DNA from 2 places in the Methylocella sp. CPCC 101449 genome. Region 2 is predicted to be linked to the other one. Evidence: riboswitches for the same ligand, from Rfam matches in the RefSeq annotation. Region 2 holds a riboswitch; the other holds the start of a gene.
The links. Region 2 has a riboswitch for thiamine pyrophosphate ahead of thiO (glycine oxidase ThiO). Riboswitches for the same ligand answer to the same signal wherever they lie in the genome.
Positions count from the first base shown of each region.

Region 1: it holds a riboswitch for thiamine pyrophosphate, as region 2 does, so the genes downstream of both, thiC (phosphomethylpyrimidine synthase ThiC) here and thiO (glycine oxidase ThiO) in region 2, are expected to answer to the same signal.

Region 1 covers NZ_JAPDHU010000002.1:1,789,237-1,797,157, reverse strand. Annotated here, with positions in the region: gene OIM99_RS19510 (TonB-dependent receptor) at 131-2,500, shown strand; gene OIM99_RS19505 (TRAP transporter substrate-binding protein) at 2,555-3,622, opposite strand; gene thiC (phosphomethylpyrimidine synthase ThiC) at 3,729-5,573, opposite strand; TPP riboswitch at 5,656-5,757, opposite strand; gene OIM99_RS19495 (hypothetical protein) at 5,976-6,557, shown strand; gene OIM99_RS19490 (peptidase) at 6,554-7,303, opposite strand; gene OIM99_RS19485 (transglutaminase family protein) at 7,338-7,921, opposite strand, start outside.
Region 2 covers NZ_JAPDHU010000001.1:1,575,517-1,583,437, reverse strand. Annotated here, with positions in the region: gene OIM99_RS07280 (tripartite tricarboxylate transporter substrate binding protein) at 1-443, shown strand, start outside; gene OIM99_RS07275 (thiamine phosphate synthase) at 430-1,059, opposite strand; gene OIM99_RS07270 (thiazole synthase) at 1,056-1,865, opposite strand; gene thiS (sulfur carrier protein ThiS) at 1,825-2,037, opposite strand; gene thiO (glycine oxidase ThiO) at 2,034-3,218, opposite strand; TPP riboswitch at 3,262-3,393, opposite strand; gene bioB (biotin synthase BioB) at 3,422-4,396, opposite strand; gene OIM99_RS07250 (biotin transporter BioY) at 4,393-4,962, opposite strand; gene OIM99_RS07245 (GntR family transcriptional regulator) at 5,066-5,722, opposite strand; gene OIM99_RS07240 (hypothetical protein) at 5,830-6,090, opposite strand; gene OIM99_RS07235 (glycosyltransferase) at 6,227-7,921, opposite strand, start outside.

The DNA.
Region 1 (7,921 bases), on a different contig from region 2:
AATTACGAAAACCCTAGTGTTTTTGTTTCGATTCTAAAGTCTGGAGGCATGAAAAACGATGAGCGCCCCGTCCATCCCCGTGTCATTACGTCCAATTCCGCAGGTTGCCGGCGTTAAATCCAAGCGGAAAATGGATGTGCCCGCGCGGGCCATGACGGCAGCGGCGATCATTGCCGTCGCGCCCGTTGCGCCGGCGCTCGCGCAAAGCGGAAGCTCGGCTTTGCCGTCGGTCACCGTCGATGCGCCCCAGCAGAAGGCCCGTCCGGCCGCCGTGCGCGCCACCCAGCGCCCGACGCGTGCTGCCGCCGCACCCCGCCGTCGCGCGGTTCGCGCCGCTGCTCCGGCTGCTCCGGTCATCGCCGCGCCAAATCCCGCCGGCGCCGGCGTTCCCACGGTTCCCGTTGAGGCCGACGCCAATCCCTACGCCCAGCCCGGCGTGCCCTACAAGGTGAACCGGCTGGCATCGCAGAAATTCGTCGATCCGATCATCAATCAGCCGCGCACCGTCGTCGTGATCCCCAAGGAGGTCATGGAAGACAAGGGCGCGACTTCGCTGCGTGAATTGGTGCGCACGACGCCGGGCCTGACGCTGGGCACGGGCGAAGGCGGCAATGCGTTCGGCGACCGTATTTTGATCCGTGGCTTCGATGCCCGTTCCGATATCTTCATCGACGGCGTGCGCGATCCGAGCGTCGGTATCCGCGAGAACTTCAACATCGAGCAGGTTGAAATTCTGAAAGGCCCGAATTCGAGCTTCGCGGGTCGTGGCACCACCGGCGGTGCGATCAACCTGGTGACCAAGAAGGCGACCGACGAAAGCTTCCGTCGTGTCGATGTGACCTTGGGCAACGCGCGCACCAAGCGCGGCACGATCGACATCAATCAAGTGATCACACCCGAATGGGCTGTGCGTATGAACGTGATGGGCCAGAAGTCCGGCGTCGCCGAGCGTGACCGGGTCGAGGACAATCGTTACGGCGTGGCGCTCTCGACGACTTTCAAGCCGAGCGATCGGCTGAAGTTTGTCGCTGACTATACCTACATCAAGTTTGATGGGCTGCCGGATTGGGGCGTGCCCTATAACCGCACTTTGCTGAAGCCGTGGACGGAATTGGGCGTTCGCCGCAGCAACTACTACGGTCTCGTCAACCGCGACTTCCAGCGTTACGGCACGTCCGCCGGCTCCTTCGCCATGGAAGCCAAGCTAACCGATTGGATCACGCTGAATTCACGCTTCCGGGCGGGCAAGTCGATCCTCGATTATGTGGCGACGCCGCCGGAATCGGTCAACACCACCAATCCGAATCCGCTCTTGTGGACGACCCAAGGCAATCCGAAGAGCCGTTATCAGGTCACGAGTTTCTATACGAACCAGACCGACGTAACGCTCAAGTACAATACCGGCCTGGTGCAGAACACCACGGTCGCTGGCGTTGAATTCTCGCGTGAACGGACATCACGCGAGAGCTATGTAGGCTTGGCGTCGGAAGCCTTCCCGTCGCCGACGACCGCTAGCGGCTCCTATACATTCAATCTCTGGAACCCGTTCAACGACGCGGCTTTCCCGAATGAGCCGCGGCGCAACTTCCAGCCGACGGTCATCAATATCGATACCCAGGCGGCGTACCTCATTCATAACGCCAACTATAACGACTTCATCATCTTCAACGGCGGTATCCGCTACGACCACTACAATATCGCGCTACGTCCGTTCGCGCCGACGCCGGCGAGCCCGCGGTTGAGCCGTTCGGATGGCCTCTTCAACTATAACGCCGGCCTGACCATCAAGCCGCTGCCGAACGCCAGCATCTATGCGGCGATCGCGACCTCATCCAACCCGGTCGGCGCGGATGTCGACGGTGGCGCGTCGGATTACGGCGGGCTCGTCGCCGGCAATGTGGCGGCTGGTCCCGAACGTAACACGGCTATCGAAGTCGGTACCAAGTGGGAGTTCTTCAACCAGAAGCTTCTGGCCACGGCCGCTTTGTTCCAAACGACGAAAGACAATGCGCGCGAGCAGATTGGCACGGTCGTTGTGGGTTCGGGCGCTTACCGCGTGCGGGGTGTCGAATTCGGCCTCAATGGCAAGATCACCGACAATTGGAGTGTCTACGGTGGCTTGGTGTTGATGGACTCAAAGGTGACGAAGACGGCCATCGCCGCGAACGTGGGCCGGCAGCTCGCCAACGTGGCGCATCAGTCCTTCAATCTGATGAGCAAATATCGCATCAACCAGTACTTCGAGGTTGGTGGTCAGGCGACCTACACCTCCAAGCAGTATGGTGGAACGCTGGCGGCCACGACCGGCAACGTGCTGCCGTCGTCCTGGCGTTTCGATGCCTTTGCCGACGTGCACATCAACAAGATGTTCGCTCTGAAGTTTGCCGTCTACAATATCTTCAACACGCGCATCTACGATGCCTTCTATCGCAGCAACACGCCGTTCACCTATATGGCGCCGGGCCGCCTGATGACGGTGACCGCGACGATGAAGTTCTGATTTCGATCAGAGCGTCGATCCAGACAGGAACGCCGGGCATCGCCCGGCGTTTTTTTATGGGGCGCGGAGCGCCTGTTCCATATAAGTCCCGATGCGCGACCAGGTGTTGCCGGTGCCTAGCGCATCGCGATAGGAGGCGACGATTTTCGCAGTCAGCGGACTGGTCTTGGCCTTGTTCTCGATGACGGCCGCGGCCTTCTCCCGCGCTTCTTTGATGAAGTCGGCCGGGAAGGGCGTGATTTTCGTGCCGAGCTTGGCGAGTTCGATGATCGCGCCGGCGTTCATCTGTTCGGCTTCGGCAAGGCCGGCTGAATGTTCGGCCGAGCAGGCGGTTTCGATGATGCGTTGTAGATCGGCCGGCAGCTTGGCGAAGGCGGCGAGGGAGATCAGCGCTTCGCCCGCGCCATTCGGCTTGTTGAAGCCTGGCATGTAGTAAAAGGGCGCGATGCGGTAGAGGCCGAGGGGCAGATCGTTGGCGGGCGAGAGAATCTCCACCGCGTCGATGGAACCCTTTTCCAGGGCCGTATAAATGTCACCGGGCGGGATATTCTGCGGGGTCGCGCCCATGGCGGCGTAAACGTCGCCTCCCATGCCGGAGACGCGGATGCGCATGCCGGAGACATCGCGGCTGCTTTCGATCGGTTTGCGGAACCAGCCACCCATCGATGGCCCCGTATTGCCGGCCAGCAGACCCCGCACGCCACGCGGCCGGTAGAGTTCGTCCCAAAGCTGCTGGCCGCCGCGATGTTCGATCCAGGTTTGATGGGCGAGCGGCCCCAGACCGAACGGGGCGGTGGTGAAGAAGGCGGCGCCGGGCAACGTGCCATCCCAGAAGAACGAAGCGGTATGGCCCATTTCGACGGCGCCGGAAGCAACACCATCGAAAACGCCGAAGGCGGGAACGACGGCGCCGGCTGGAAAGACATCGACGCGCAGCCGGCCGCCGCTCATGGTCGTGATGCGCTCAGCCAATCGATCGGCGGAAACGCCGGGACCGGGCAGGCCCTTGGTCCAGGAGGTGGCCATGCGCCAGACAATCGGCGTTTGGGCACGGGCAACGGCTGGTGCCGCCAGCGGCAGGACAGCGGTGCCGGCCAAGATACGCCGTCGTGTCGGGTTCATCCGTGCATTCTCCCTTCCGCCTGATGAGTGTCAGGCGGGTCAATCTTGATCTTGATGTCGTGCATGCCCGTTCGGAGCCGGGCATGCAATCGTTTTATAGCGAGCTTTATTGCTTGACGTAGAGCTTGCCGCCGCCCTCAAGGAATTCGCGGCTTTTTTCGGCCATCCCTTCTAGGGCTGCTTTCTCATTGTCGAGCATGGCCGCCGCTTCCACTCGCAGATCCTGCGTGATTTTCATCGAGCAGAATTTCGGTCCGCACATCGAGCAGAAGTGCGCCGTCTTATGGGCGTCCTTCGGCAAGGTTTCGTCGTGATAGGCGCGCGCGGTATCGGGGTCGAGACCGATGTTGAACTGGTCTTCCCAGCGGAATTCGAAGCGCGCCTTGCTCATCGCATCGTCGCGGATCTGCGCCGCCGGATGGCCTTTGGCGAGATCGGCCGCATGGGCGGCGATACGATAGGTGATCACGCCGGTTTTTACGTCGTCGCGATCGGGCAGGCCGAGATGTTCCTTCGGCGTGACGTAGCAGAGCATGGCCGTGCCGAACCAGCCGATCATCGCCGCGCCGATGCCGGAGGTGATGTGATCGTAGCCCGGTGCAATGTCTGTCGTCAGCGGTCCAAGCGTGTAGAAGGGCGCTTCGTGGCACTCCTTGAGCTGCTTCTCCATGTTGATCTTGATCTTATGCATCGGCACATGGCCGGGGCCCTCGATCATCACCTGACAGCCCTTTTCCCAGGCGATCTTGGTGAGTTCGCCCAGGGTTTCCAACTCGCCGAATTGGGCGGCATCGTTGGCATCGGCGATGGAACCAGGGCGCAGGCCATCGCCCAGCGAGAACGACACGTCGTATTTGCGCATGATGTCGCAAATGTCGCCGAAGTGCTCGTAGAGGAAGCTCTCGCGGTGGCCCGCGAGACACCAGCGCGCCATGATCGAGCCACCACGCGAGACGATGCCGGTGACGCGGCGGGCGGTCAGCGGCACATACTTGAGACGCACGCCGGCGTGGATCGTGAAGTAATCGACACCTTGTTCGGCCTGTTCTATCAGAGTGTCCTTGAACACTTCCCAATCAAGCTTCAGCGGGTCTCCGCCGACCTTTTCCAGCGCTTGGTAGATCGGCACCGTACCGATCGGCACCGGAGAATTGCGGATGATCCAATCGCGGATGTTGTGGATGTTGCGGCCGGTGGAGAGGTCCATCACCGTGTCGGCGCCCCAACGGATCGACCACACCATTTTCTCGACTTCTTCCGCCACCGAAGAGGTGACGGCGGAATTGCCGATGTTGGAATTGACCTTTACCAGGAAGTTGCGGCCGATGATCATCGGCTCGAGTTCCTGATGGTTGATATTGGCGGGAATGATGGCGCGGCCGCGGGCGATTTCTTCGCGGACGAATTCCGGCGTCACGAAGGCTGGAATGGCGGCGCCGAAGCTCTCGCCGTCGGCAAGCTTCTCCTGCGCGCCGGCCAGCATTTTCTCGCGGCCGAGATTCTCACGATGCGCCACATAGACCATTTCCTCGGTGATGATGCCGGCGCGCGCGAATTCATATTGTGTGACGTATTTGGCGCCTTCGCCGGAAAGCGGCTGGGTGTTGGCGGGGCAGGCCGGCACCAGCTTGTCGCCACTCACGCCGCCGTTGTCGACGTCCAGAACCGCGCGGCCTTGATAGGCCGAGAAGCCGCGGCGCTCGACCCACGGTTGGCGGATTTTCTTCAAGCCTTTCGACAGGTCGATGCCGGGATCGACTTCGGTATAGGGGCCGGACGCATCATAGACGCGCAGGGCAGGTTCGTTCGGATCCGTGAGAGTGATTTCGCGGAACGGCACATGCACGTCGGGATGGCCCTGGGGCGTGTGATAGACCTTGCGCGAGCCAGTCAGGGAGCCGGTGGTGACGGTTTCGGGAATGAGCGAACTGGGTTTGGGCTGGATATTCATGCGGCGTCTCCGTGACGCCAGACCACAAGCGTCTATCGTTCTCGACGAACCCGGAGGAAAGAATAGGCCACGCCCGCAAATAGGCTTTGCCTGCTCGCCGTCCCTCCGCTGGTGCAAACCAGATCAGGTTCTAAGGGTGTGATCTCAGCTGCCGGACAATCCGGCAGCACCCCTGGCTGTCCGAAAGCTAGCGCGAAAGGGAAGGAACGGCAAGTTTGCTTTGAACCGTTCGAAAAAAGGCAAAAGCCTTGGTTCGCATGTGATCGACCGGATGCCGATGGAACTGCGGTGGTCGGGCGATGGCGGGATTGTGATTTCCAGCCGATTGCGCCGTTTTGATCGCAGTGTTTCCATGCCCGCAACGACGGGCTGTGGCGCGCGGGAAATCCAAAGGTTCATCCCATGAAGAGTATCTTGTTTTCGGGCGTAGCGTTGTTTTTGACGGCTGCTTCAGCCGTGGCGCAGGCGCCCGGCACCTATAACGCGGTGGGTACGATCGAGCGGCTTGATTCGGCTTCGGTTGTCGTGAAGACCGACGCCAATACGGAGACTTTTGCGCTCGCGCCCAGTCTCGTCGTGTTGCAAAACAAAGTCGCGACATTGAACGACATCAAGCCGAACGATTTTGTCGCCTCGGCCGCTGTCGTGAAGGACGATGGCAAACTGCACTCGACCGAACTGCGCATCTTCCCGGAAGCCTTGCGTGGGCTTGGCGAGGGACAACGGCCGATGAGCGGCGCATCCGCCGGACAGACGATGACCAACGCCACTGTCACCGGTACGGTTCTCGCCAACGGCAGCAATACGATGAAGGTGCGCTTTCCCGGTGGAGAGTCCGAACTGGTGCTTGATCCCGGTGTGCCGGTGACGCGGATCGATCAGGTCGAGCGATCGATGTTGAAACCCGGTCTCAAAGTCCGCGTGCAGGCCGTGCGCAATGGCGAGGGCATGGTCGCAAACCGCGTGACCGTGATGTCGGATTAAGGTTTCAGGCGTCCGTAGGGCGGCGCCGGGATGTTGAGGTGCGCCTGTCGCAAAGCTGTCGACCAGCGATCGCGCAAATCATGGAAGTAGGGATCCGTGTTGTCGATGCGACCGTCGAGTGCCAGTTCGATCGCGTCACGCTTCAACACAGCCATGTCGATGGGTAGGCCGACGCTGAGATTAGAGCGCATGGTCGAATCCATCGAAATGAGGCTGAGCTTGAGAGCGTCGCTGACATTGGTGTCGTAGCTGACGGCGCGATCGAGCACCGGCTTGCCGTATTTCAACTCACCGATTTGCAAGAAGGGTGTGTCGGCGGTCGCCTCGATGAAATTGCCGGCGGAATAGATCATGAAGAGCCGCAGGCGGCGGCCTTTCATCTGACCGCCGAACAGGAACGTGGTGCTCGACGAGACATTTTCCTGCTCGAGCATTTCGCCGTTCACCGCGCGTACCCGGCGGACGGCTCGGCCGATCAACTCGGCGGCCGCGAACATGCTGGTGCAATCGAGCAACCGCTCGATCTCTTTGGTTTCCGGATTCTCCATGCCCTCGGTGATGTAGTTCACCACCGTCTGGGTCAGCGACAGGTTGCCGGCGGTGGACAGCAGCATCACCTTTTCGCCGGGCTTCTGGAAAATATGCAGCTTGCGGAAGGTCGAAATGTTGTCGATGCCCGCGTTGGTGCGGGTATCGGCAATCATCACGAGACCTTCGCGCACGAGCACGCCGCAGCAATAGGTCATGGGCGAAACCTCCGGTCCGCGAACGCGCCTGTAATTACTGGTTTTGGCTATCGACGACGTTGATGCGTACGTCAAGAGCCTCGCCGTCGCCGCCAGTCTGGGCACCACGCACCGGGGCGGCGCCCAGATGATCCAGGGCGCAGGCGACACGCACATGACTCTCTTCCGGGCATTTGCCCAGGGCTGGATCAAAACCGATCCAGCCATAGTCCGGAATATAGGCTTCGGCCCAGGCATGGGCAGCGTGCCGAACGCTGCTGTCCTCGGGCAAAGCGATATGGCCGCTGACGAAGCGCGCGGGCACATTCATCTCCCGGGCGCAGGCGATGAAGATGTGGGCGAAATCGGCGGCTACGGCCGCGCCGGCGGCATAGGCGCGGGCGGCGGTGGTGACGCCGTGGGTCGGGTCAGTGTCGAAATCGAGCTTTTCGTGCAGAGTGTCGAGGAGGGTGTGCAGGCGTGCGTGATCGCTGTCCCCCTCCATGGAGGCGGCCAGAGCCTTCAGGCGTTCGTCGGCGATGGCAAGGGGCGATTGGCGCAAATAAAGTTCGGGCGGAAAGCGTTCAACCGCATTGCGGACGAAACCGGACGTGTCGAAGGTCTCCACCTCGCCCTCGG
Region 2 (7,921 bases):
AAATCTCGCATGTCGCCTATCGCGGCGCCGCCCCCGTGATCACCGACGTGATCGCCGGCCATATCGATCTCGGCGTGGCCTCCCTCGCCTCGGCCTTGCCTTTCATCCAGGCCGGTCAGGCCAAGGCCTTCGCCGTCACCTCGCCCAGCCGCACCGAATTCGCGCCGCAAGTGCCGCCGCTCTCCGATACGCCGGGCCTTGCCGGCTTCGACCTGGAACTGTGGATCGGCTTCTTCGGCCCCGCCAACATGCCCGCCGCCGTCACCGACAAGCTGCGCGCCGGCACCCTGAAAGTTCTCGACGATCCGGAGCTGAAGAAGAAGCTCGCCGATCAGGCCATCGCCGTCCGCAAGCTCGTCGGCGACGATCTGACGAGCTTCCTGACGAACGAGAACAACAAATACCGCACCATCATCAAGGATGGCGACATCAAGATGCAGTAAGGGGACGATCGAGCGCCGCGCGGAAGCGAAGCACGACCGCTTCCGGATCTTCCGCGCGCATCACATCGCCCATCACCGCAACGCCAGCAGCGCCGGCGGCCAGACAAGCCGGCACCCGATCGCCGGTGATCCCGCCGAGCGCGATCACCGGCAAGCCGATGGCACGGACGCGCTGCAATGTCGCCGTGCCCAAAGCCGGGCCATAGCCGGGCTTGCTGGCGGTGAGGAAGATCGGGCTCAGGGTCGCATAATCAGCACCGGCCGCTTTCGCCGCTTGCACCTCGGTTTCATTGTGAGCGGAGATGCCGATCAGCGCATCGGCGCCGAGCAACGCGCGCGCCGCACCTATATCGTCTATCGACGACAGATGAACCGCTGGCGTGCCCACCTCGACCGCCAGCCCGGCATCACCGCCAATCGTCAGCACCGCGCCATATGTTCTCGTCAAATCGCGCAGACGCCGTGCAATGTCCCGACGTTCGCCGGCCGCCAGATCGCGATCGCGAAACCAGATCCAGCGCGCGCCGCCGGCAAGCGCCGCATCGACCACGTCGATGAGATCGCGCGGCGCCTGATGCCGGTCGGTGACAACAAGCAGCCGGTCCGGCAGGCTCACGAGCCGACCAGCCCGAGCTGCGGGCTCGACGGTTCGGCCCGGCCCCGGCGCGCGATGCGGCCGGCCTGGCGCGCGTTCCAGCCCGCCTTCACCGCGTACCGCATGGCATGGGCCATACGCACGGGATCGTCGGCCTTGGCCACCGCCGTGTTGAGCAAAACGCCGCTCGCGCCGCATTCCATGGCGATGACGGCATCGGAGGCCGTGCCAATGCCGGCATCGACGATCACCGGCACGGGCGAACGGGCGCAGATCAATTCGAGATTGCCGGGATTGGCAACGCCCATGCCAGAGCCGATCAATGAGCCCATCGGCATGACCGCCGCAGCGCCGAGATCGGCGAGACGCGCGCACACCACCGGATCGTCATTGCAATAGGGCAGCACGACGAAGCCGTCATCCACCAACTCACGCGTCGCTGCCAGCAATTCGCCGACATCGGGATAAAGCGTCTCGCGATCGCCGATGACCTCAACCTTGATCCAATCGGTGCCCAAGGCTTCGCGCGCCAATTGCGCGGTGAGGATGGCATCACGCGCCGTCTCGCAACCCGCGGTATTGGGCAGAAAGCGACGGCCGGCGAGCAGACGCACCGTATCCGATCCGTGACCTTGCAGAGAGATACGGCGCACCGACAGCGTGACGAGATCGGCACCGCTCGCTGCGATGGCATCGACCATGATGCGCTGGTTGGGATAGCCCGCCGTGCCGATGAACAGCCGCGACGACAGGGTGACGCCGGCTATGGTGAGAGCATCCGTCATATCAACCTCCGGCAAAGGCGCGGATGATTTCCACGCGGTCATCGTCGGATAAAGACGTCTTGGCCCAATCGGGCTGACGCACGACCTTACCATTCAGCGCGATGGCAAAACCCTTCGTATTAGGCAGATCGAGTTCGGCGGTCTCTTCGCGCCAGAGTGCATCGAGCGTCGCGGCGGCGCTGTCACGCTCCTGCCCATTGACGATCAATTTCATGCGTGTGCTCCCATCAGTTCGGTGAAGCGGGCCGCGCCGAATTCGGCCGCTGGCCCTGAAATGAGGCCATCGACGACGCATTGCTCGATCGCCGCTGCCGTGACTGGCGCCAGCAGATAGCCGTTGCGATGATGCCCGGTGGCGACAAGCAGGCCGGCGACGCCGGTCTCGCCAAGAATCGGCGCATCGTCGATCGAGGTCGGGCGGAAGCCTGACCATACTGCCTCAAGCGGCATGTCCTCGACCCCTGGCAGAGCGCGCCGCGCCGCTTCGAGCAGCGCGTAGAGACCCCCGGCCGTGACAGTGTCGTCGAAACCGCATTCCTCCATCGTTGCGCCGACGATCAGCGTGCCGTCGCTTTTCGGCGCGAGATGAATCTGTTCGGTCCAGACCATGCGCGACAGAGCTGGCGCCATCGGACGCAGAGCCAGCGATTGCCCTTTCAGCGGGCGCACGGGAATGTCGAGGCCAGCATGTTGCGTCCAGGCCCCCTCAGCCAGCACGACAATCCGCGCCGCACACGGACCATGGCGCGTGGTGACGCCCGTCACGCGACCACCCGCCATCTCCGGCTGCGCCTCGCATTGTTCAGCGAGCGTGCCGCCTTGCGCCAGGAAGGCTTGGCGCAACGCCGCCATCACACGCGGCGGATCGACCTGATGATCGGCGGGACAGAAAATGCCGGCAATGACGGCGGGTTTGAGACCGGGTTCGAGCGCGCGGCATTGCGCGGCGTTGAGCCATTGCGTGGCAAGACCGCAGCGCTGCTGCAGATCGTAGCGCATGCGCAGACGATCGACCTCTTCGCGGCCGAGCGCCACCAGAAGCACGCCATCGGCGCGATAATCGACGCTGCCGCCGCCGTCACCTTCAAGCTCGCGCGCGAAGAGCGGCCACAGCCGCTGGCTTTCCAATGCCAGAGCCAGATGTGTTTCGCCGCCGGGCTCGAGTTCGGCCGCCGCCGCCAGCATGCCCGTGGCCGCGAGGCTCGCGCCTTGACCAACGGTGCCGCGCTCGAACAACGCGACGTCAAGGCCGCGTCGTGCCAGACGCCAGCCGATCGACAAACCGATCAAGCCACCGCCGATGATCGCCACATCGCACGAAGACGGCGGTTCAGGCGCGGCAGGCTGCGCGTCCGAACGGACGCGTCGAAAAGCAGTGGGGGGTGGACCACGCATCGCATCTCCTCGGCCGGTGTGCCGGCGGAGATGATCGGTGTGGCTTGCGCGCGAAATCCAATCCCTCCGCCGGTATGAACCGGATCAGGTTCTAAGGATTTCCGCGCGTTCATCCGGATGATCCGGCGTGCCAGCGGTTTCTCAGCCCCTTGCCGGGGATCTCCCTGGAATGGACGCAGTGTGAAACCACGCCCATAGCGATGTCAAGACGCGAGAATACTTTCCCGTTCACCGATGGCCGCGAACAGATCGGCGTCTTCGCCCAGATCGGCATTAGGTGTCGTCAACAAAGTGTCGCCGTAAAACAGCGAATTGGCGCCGGCGATCAGGCAGAGAATCTGCGCTTCACGGTTGAGATATGAACGACCCGCCGACAACCGCACCGTCGATTGCGGCATGACGATCCGCGCCGTCGCCACCATGCGCACCAGTTCCAGCGGATCGATCCGCGAACGATGGGCGAGCGGCGTTCCCGCGACCGCGACGAGCGCATTGATCGGCACGCTTTCGGGATGCGGATTCATCTGCGCCAGAACCTGCAACATCGACGCGCGATCGCGGATCGTCTCGCCCATGCCGATAATACCGCCGCAGCACAGATCGATGCCGCAGGAGCGCACCGTGGCAAGCGTATCGAGCCGATCCTGATAGGTGCGTGTCGACACGATCTTTCCGTAAAACTCCGGGCTCGTGTCGAGGTTGTGATTATAGGCGGTAAGGCCTGCCTCGGCGAGGCGCTCGGCCTGATGCGGCTGCAGCATGCCCAGCGTCACGCAGGCTTCCATGCCGAGCGCACGCACGCCTTTCACCATGTCGATGACCGCGTCGAACTCCTGGCCGTCGCGCACCTTGCGCCAGGCCGCGCCCATGCAGAAACGCTCCGCGCCGGCCGCTTTCGCCGTCGCCGCGAGCGCCAGCACTTGTTGCGGATTCATCAGCTTTTCACGCGTCAGCTTCACCTCGCGGTGATGCGCCGATTGAGAACAATAGCCGCAATCTTCCGGACAGCCGCCGGTCTTGATCGACAGCAGGCTGGCGCGCTGCACTTTGTTGGGATCGTGATGCTGACGATGCACCGCATTGGCGCGGCCCACCAGTTCGAGCAGCGGCAGATCATGCAGCACGACGATATCGTCGATCGTCCAATCGTGGCGGATCGTTCCGTCGGCACTGTTCATGAGCGCAAGCTCCGCAGATGCGCGACCAGAGCCGGCAGGGTCGAAGCGCCAACGGCCACCAGAGCGATCTTCACGAGATCGCCGAACAGGAACGGCGCGACGCCGACTGCGAGAAGTTGCCCCGCCGGCACGTAGAGCGCGAGCCACGCGACGCCGAGCCCATAGATCAGAGCCAGACCGACGAGCATGGCGGTGAAGCGGCCAAGCAGACCTTTGCCCGCCGCAAGCCAGCCGACCACACCGGAGGCCAGAAGATAGCCGGCGAGATAACCGCCTGTCGGGCCGGCCAGGTAAGCCAGGCCGATGCCGCGCTCCGGCGAACCGGAAAACACCGGCAGGCCAGCAGCACCGGCCGCCAGATAGGCAAGAAAGATCGCCACGGCGCGGCGCGGCCCGAAAGCGACGGCAAAGCCCATCACCGCCAGGGTGTGCAGGGTCATCGGCACCGGCCAGAACGGAATCTGCACCTTGGCGGCGAGTGTCAGGCCGGCGGCTCCAGCGACGATGAGGAAAGGAAGAGACCAGAAGGAGCGGCTTTCGACCGCTCCCGTACTTGCATTTGGCATGTCAGCTCGCTCGCCACAAAATTATAGATAATTTTTGAACTCTATCGCTAAAAGAGTCCATAGACGGGCGCGAATTGCAAGAGCTTGGCCGCAAAAGGCCGGATCAGCCCCGCGCGGCGGGCTTCAACCGGCTGGTTTGCCAGGGCTTTTGCCCGATGGCCTGGACATGCCGGGCGAGCACCTGCGCCGCCGTTTCCACCTGGCCGGCACGCAGAGCGGTGAGAATCGCCCGATGATCCCGATCGGTCGGCGCCTCCCATTCGGCCCGCCAACCCGAAAACAAAAAGCGCGCGCTGGCCGTGTGCAGATCGTCGATCGCCTTGAGCAGGCGCGGCATGGCGCAGGGGGTGAGGATGAGGCGATGGAAATGCCGGTTGGCCAGCTCCCATGCCTGCACGTCGGTCGCCTTATCGCCCGCCCGGGTCGCCTCTTCCGCCTGATCCAAAAGGGCTTTCGTCAGATGCGGCGCTGCCTGGCGCAAGGCCAGCACTTCGAGCGCGGCGCGCATTTCCGCGACCTCCCGCACCTCCTCGACGGTAAAACCCGCCACCCGCACGCCCCGGCGCGGCTCGCTGACCACCAGTCCCTGCGCCTCAAGCCGGCGAAACGCCTCGCGCACCGGCACATGGCTGGCGCCGAATTCCTCGGCGATATGATCCTGCCCCAGCCGCACGCCCGGCGCGATGGCCCCGGCAATGATGCGCTCCGCCAGAATCTTGCTGATCCGCACCGCCAGGGTGTCGTCTTTCGCCGTCGTCATGATTTTATAGATAATTCGACGGAGCGGAGAATGGCAATGCCGATATCCGAAAGCGCTCGCGAGAGGGGCAAAGGATTCAGCGCGACAGGTGGAGACAGGTTTCAATGCTACAGATCTGCTTCCTGGGCCCGAATGATCAGGATGAGAGATCGCGCGATTGAACTGGCCGGGTCTCCGCTTCGATATCCGCTGGAGACCATCTCGATAACGGCCGGAGCTTCCAAATAGGGATCGGCCATCAAGCCGAGTTCCGCAGAAACGATCTTACGTACCAGGGCATGATAGCTGTTACCGCGCACAGCCCTCCTCGCCGTCCACCCAACAGCAATTGCGGCCAATAGGCCCGCTATAGTCAGAATCGTTGTCATTGCCCCCACCCCAGCGGGCCACCATTTTTACTGGTGGAGGCGTATTAAGAAGGATTTCGTGCAACGACGCGACAGCTTTCGCGGTGTTCTGCGCATGACCCTCAGGAAGGGTTCATTTTCCACAATACCTGCGGCCTCAGTTGCTTGCTCCATGAACCAGCTCTTGGTCGGCCGCCTCGGTTCGACCGATAGGGCTGGCCAGTGCGAAAGAACGTTCGAGCCTCAGAGCTTCGATCAACCCCGTGAGCCGGGCCGCCAGCGCTTCATAAGAATGTTCCTGACGCCATCTGTCCGCTGCGTGCTCTTTCTCGTCGACCGCAGAACCACCCTTTCGCAACTGGGAAATGATGTCGCGCAATCCAGCCGCGAGAATCTCCGGCGCGCTATCGGCAACCTGCAAGACAGCGGGTTTAACATCGTCAAAGATCGGCAAATTGGTCGTGGCCACCGGTCGGCCGCTGGCAATACCGAAACGAACGGCACCGCTAGCCGATTCACCGGTGTTTTCATAAGGGAACACGATCAGGTCACAAGCGCGCAAATGAGCGAGCGCTTGGTCGTCCGGCAGAAAGTCGCCCGTAAAGCGCGCGCGCGCGCCAACACCGAGTTGAGCCATCTCAGCACGTAACCCTCGCGCCAGTTCATGGGACAAATCGACAGGATATTCGGCATTAACCAGGTGCAGATGGAGCGAGGAATCCTTGCGCGCCAGCAAGCCATAGGCCGCCACGAGAGCGTGGAGGCCCTTATGCGGCAGGCAGAAACCATAACTACCGATCGTGAAGGTCGAACCGGGTCTCCGCGCCCTGAACTCAGACGGAGGACCTTCGATGATGCCGTGAGGAAGCAGCGTCGTGTTCCCCACGACGCCGATCGCCTTCAGACGGTTGAGATCATGATATGAATGAACCAGAACACGATCGCATGCATTGAGCGTTTTCGTCAGAAGCGACAGTATTTTGGTTTCGTCGTCTGGATTGCCCCACGTCGAATGCATCACCATGAGAATGGTCCGGCCAGATTGCTTCTGAGCCAGGACGAATTTCTCAAGCTCCATGAAATCGAAGAAGCTATTGTTGAACTGGATGACCAGAGTATCGACACCAGAGTCGTCGACCGCCCGGGCGAGGCCATCGAGGCTGGCTCCCGACATATATTTCTGCCACGCACGAACGACATCCTCGTCATCAGGTGTGATGACGTCATCATTGATTGCGCCAAAGATAACCGGCTTTTGCGGCAACCATCGGATCAAATATTCCGAATAGGTCGCGATACCGCATTTGCAGTTCCATGTCGTGACCCAGCCAAGGCGACCTTGCAGCGGCTTGCGTGGCTTCGCCCATTTGTCGACAGCCACGGACAGACGATCGACGACGGCACTCCAAGTATGATCCTTGAGCAGCATGGCGCGACCCGCAGCCGCTTTCCTCGCTCTTTCCGTTGCCGAAGTTGCATGGGCTTCACGCATGCATGAGGCGAGATGATCCCGGTCAGGTTCGGCCCAAACGGACGATGACAGGTCAAAGTGGGTTTGAGCCTGCGCGAAGCTGTAGTCGACCAACCAAGCTGTCTGTTCGTTGCAAAAATCGGCCTGACCGCTCCAATTGGTCACGATGACGGGAAGCCCCGACAGCATCGCTTCCGCGATCGGCAATCCGTAGCCTTCCGCACGGCTTGGAGCGACAAGCACCTGACAATGCTGATAGAGAGCCTTGAGGTCGGAATCCGGCAAATCTTCGAAAATCAGAGCGACATCCGGGAATTCCGGATCTTGGGTACGGGCGGCAGCGAGCCGTGCCTCGATATCGTTGTGCGGATTTTTGAAGGT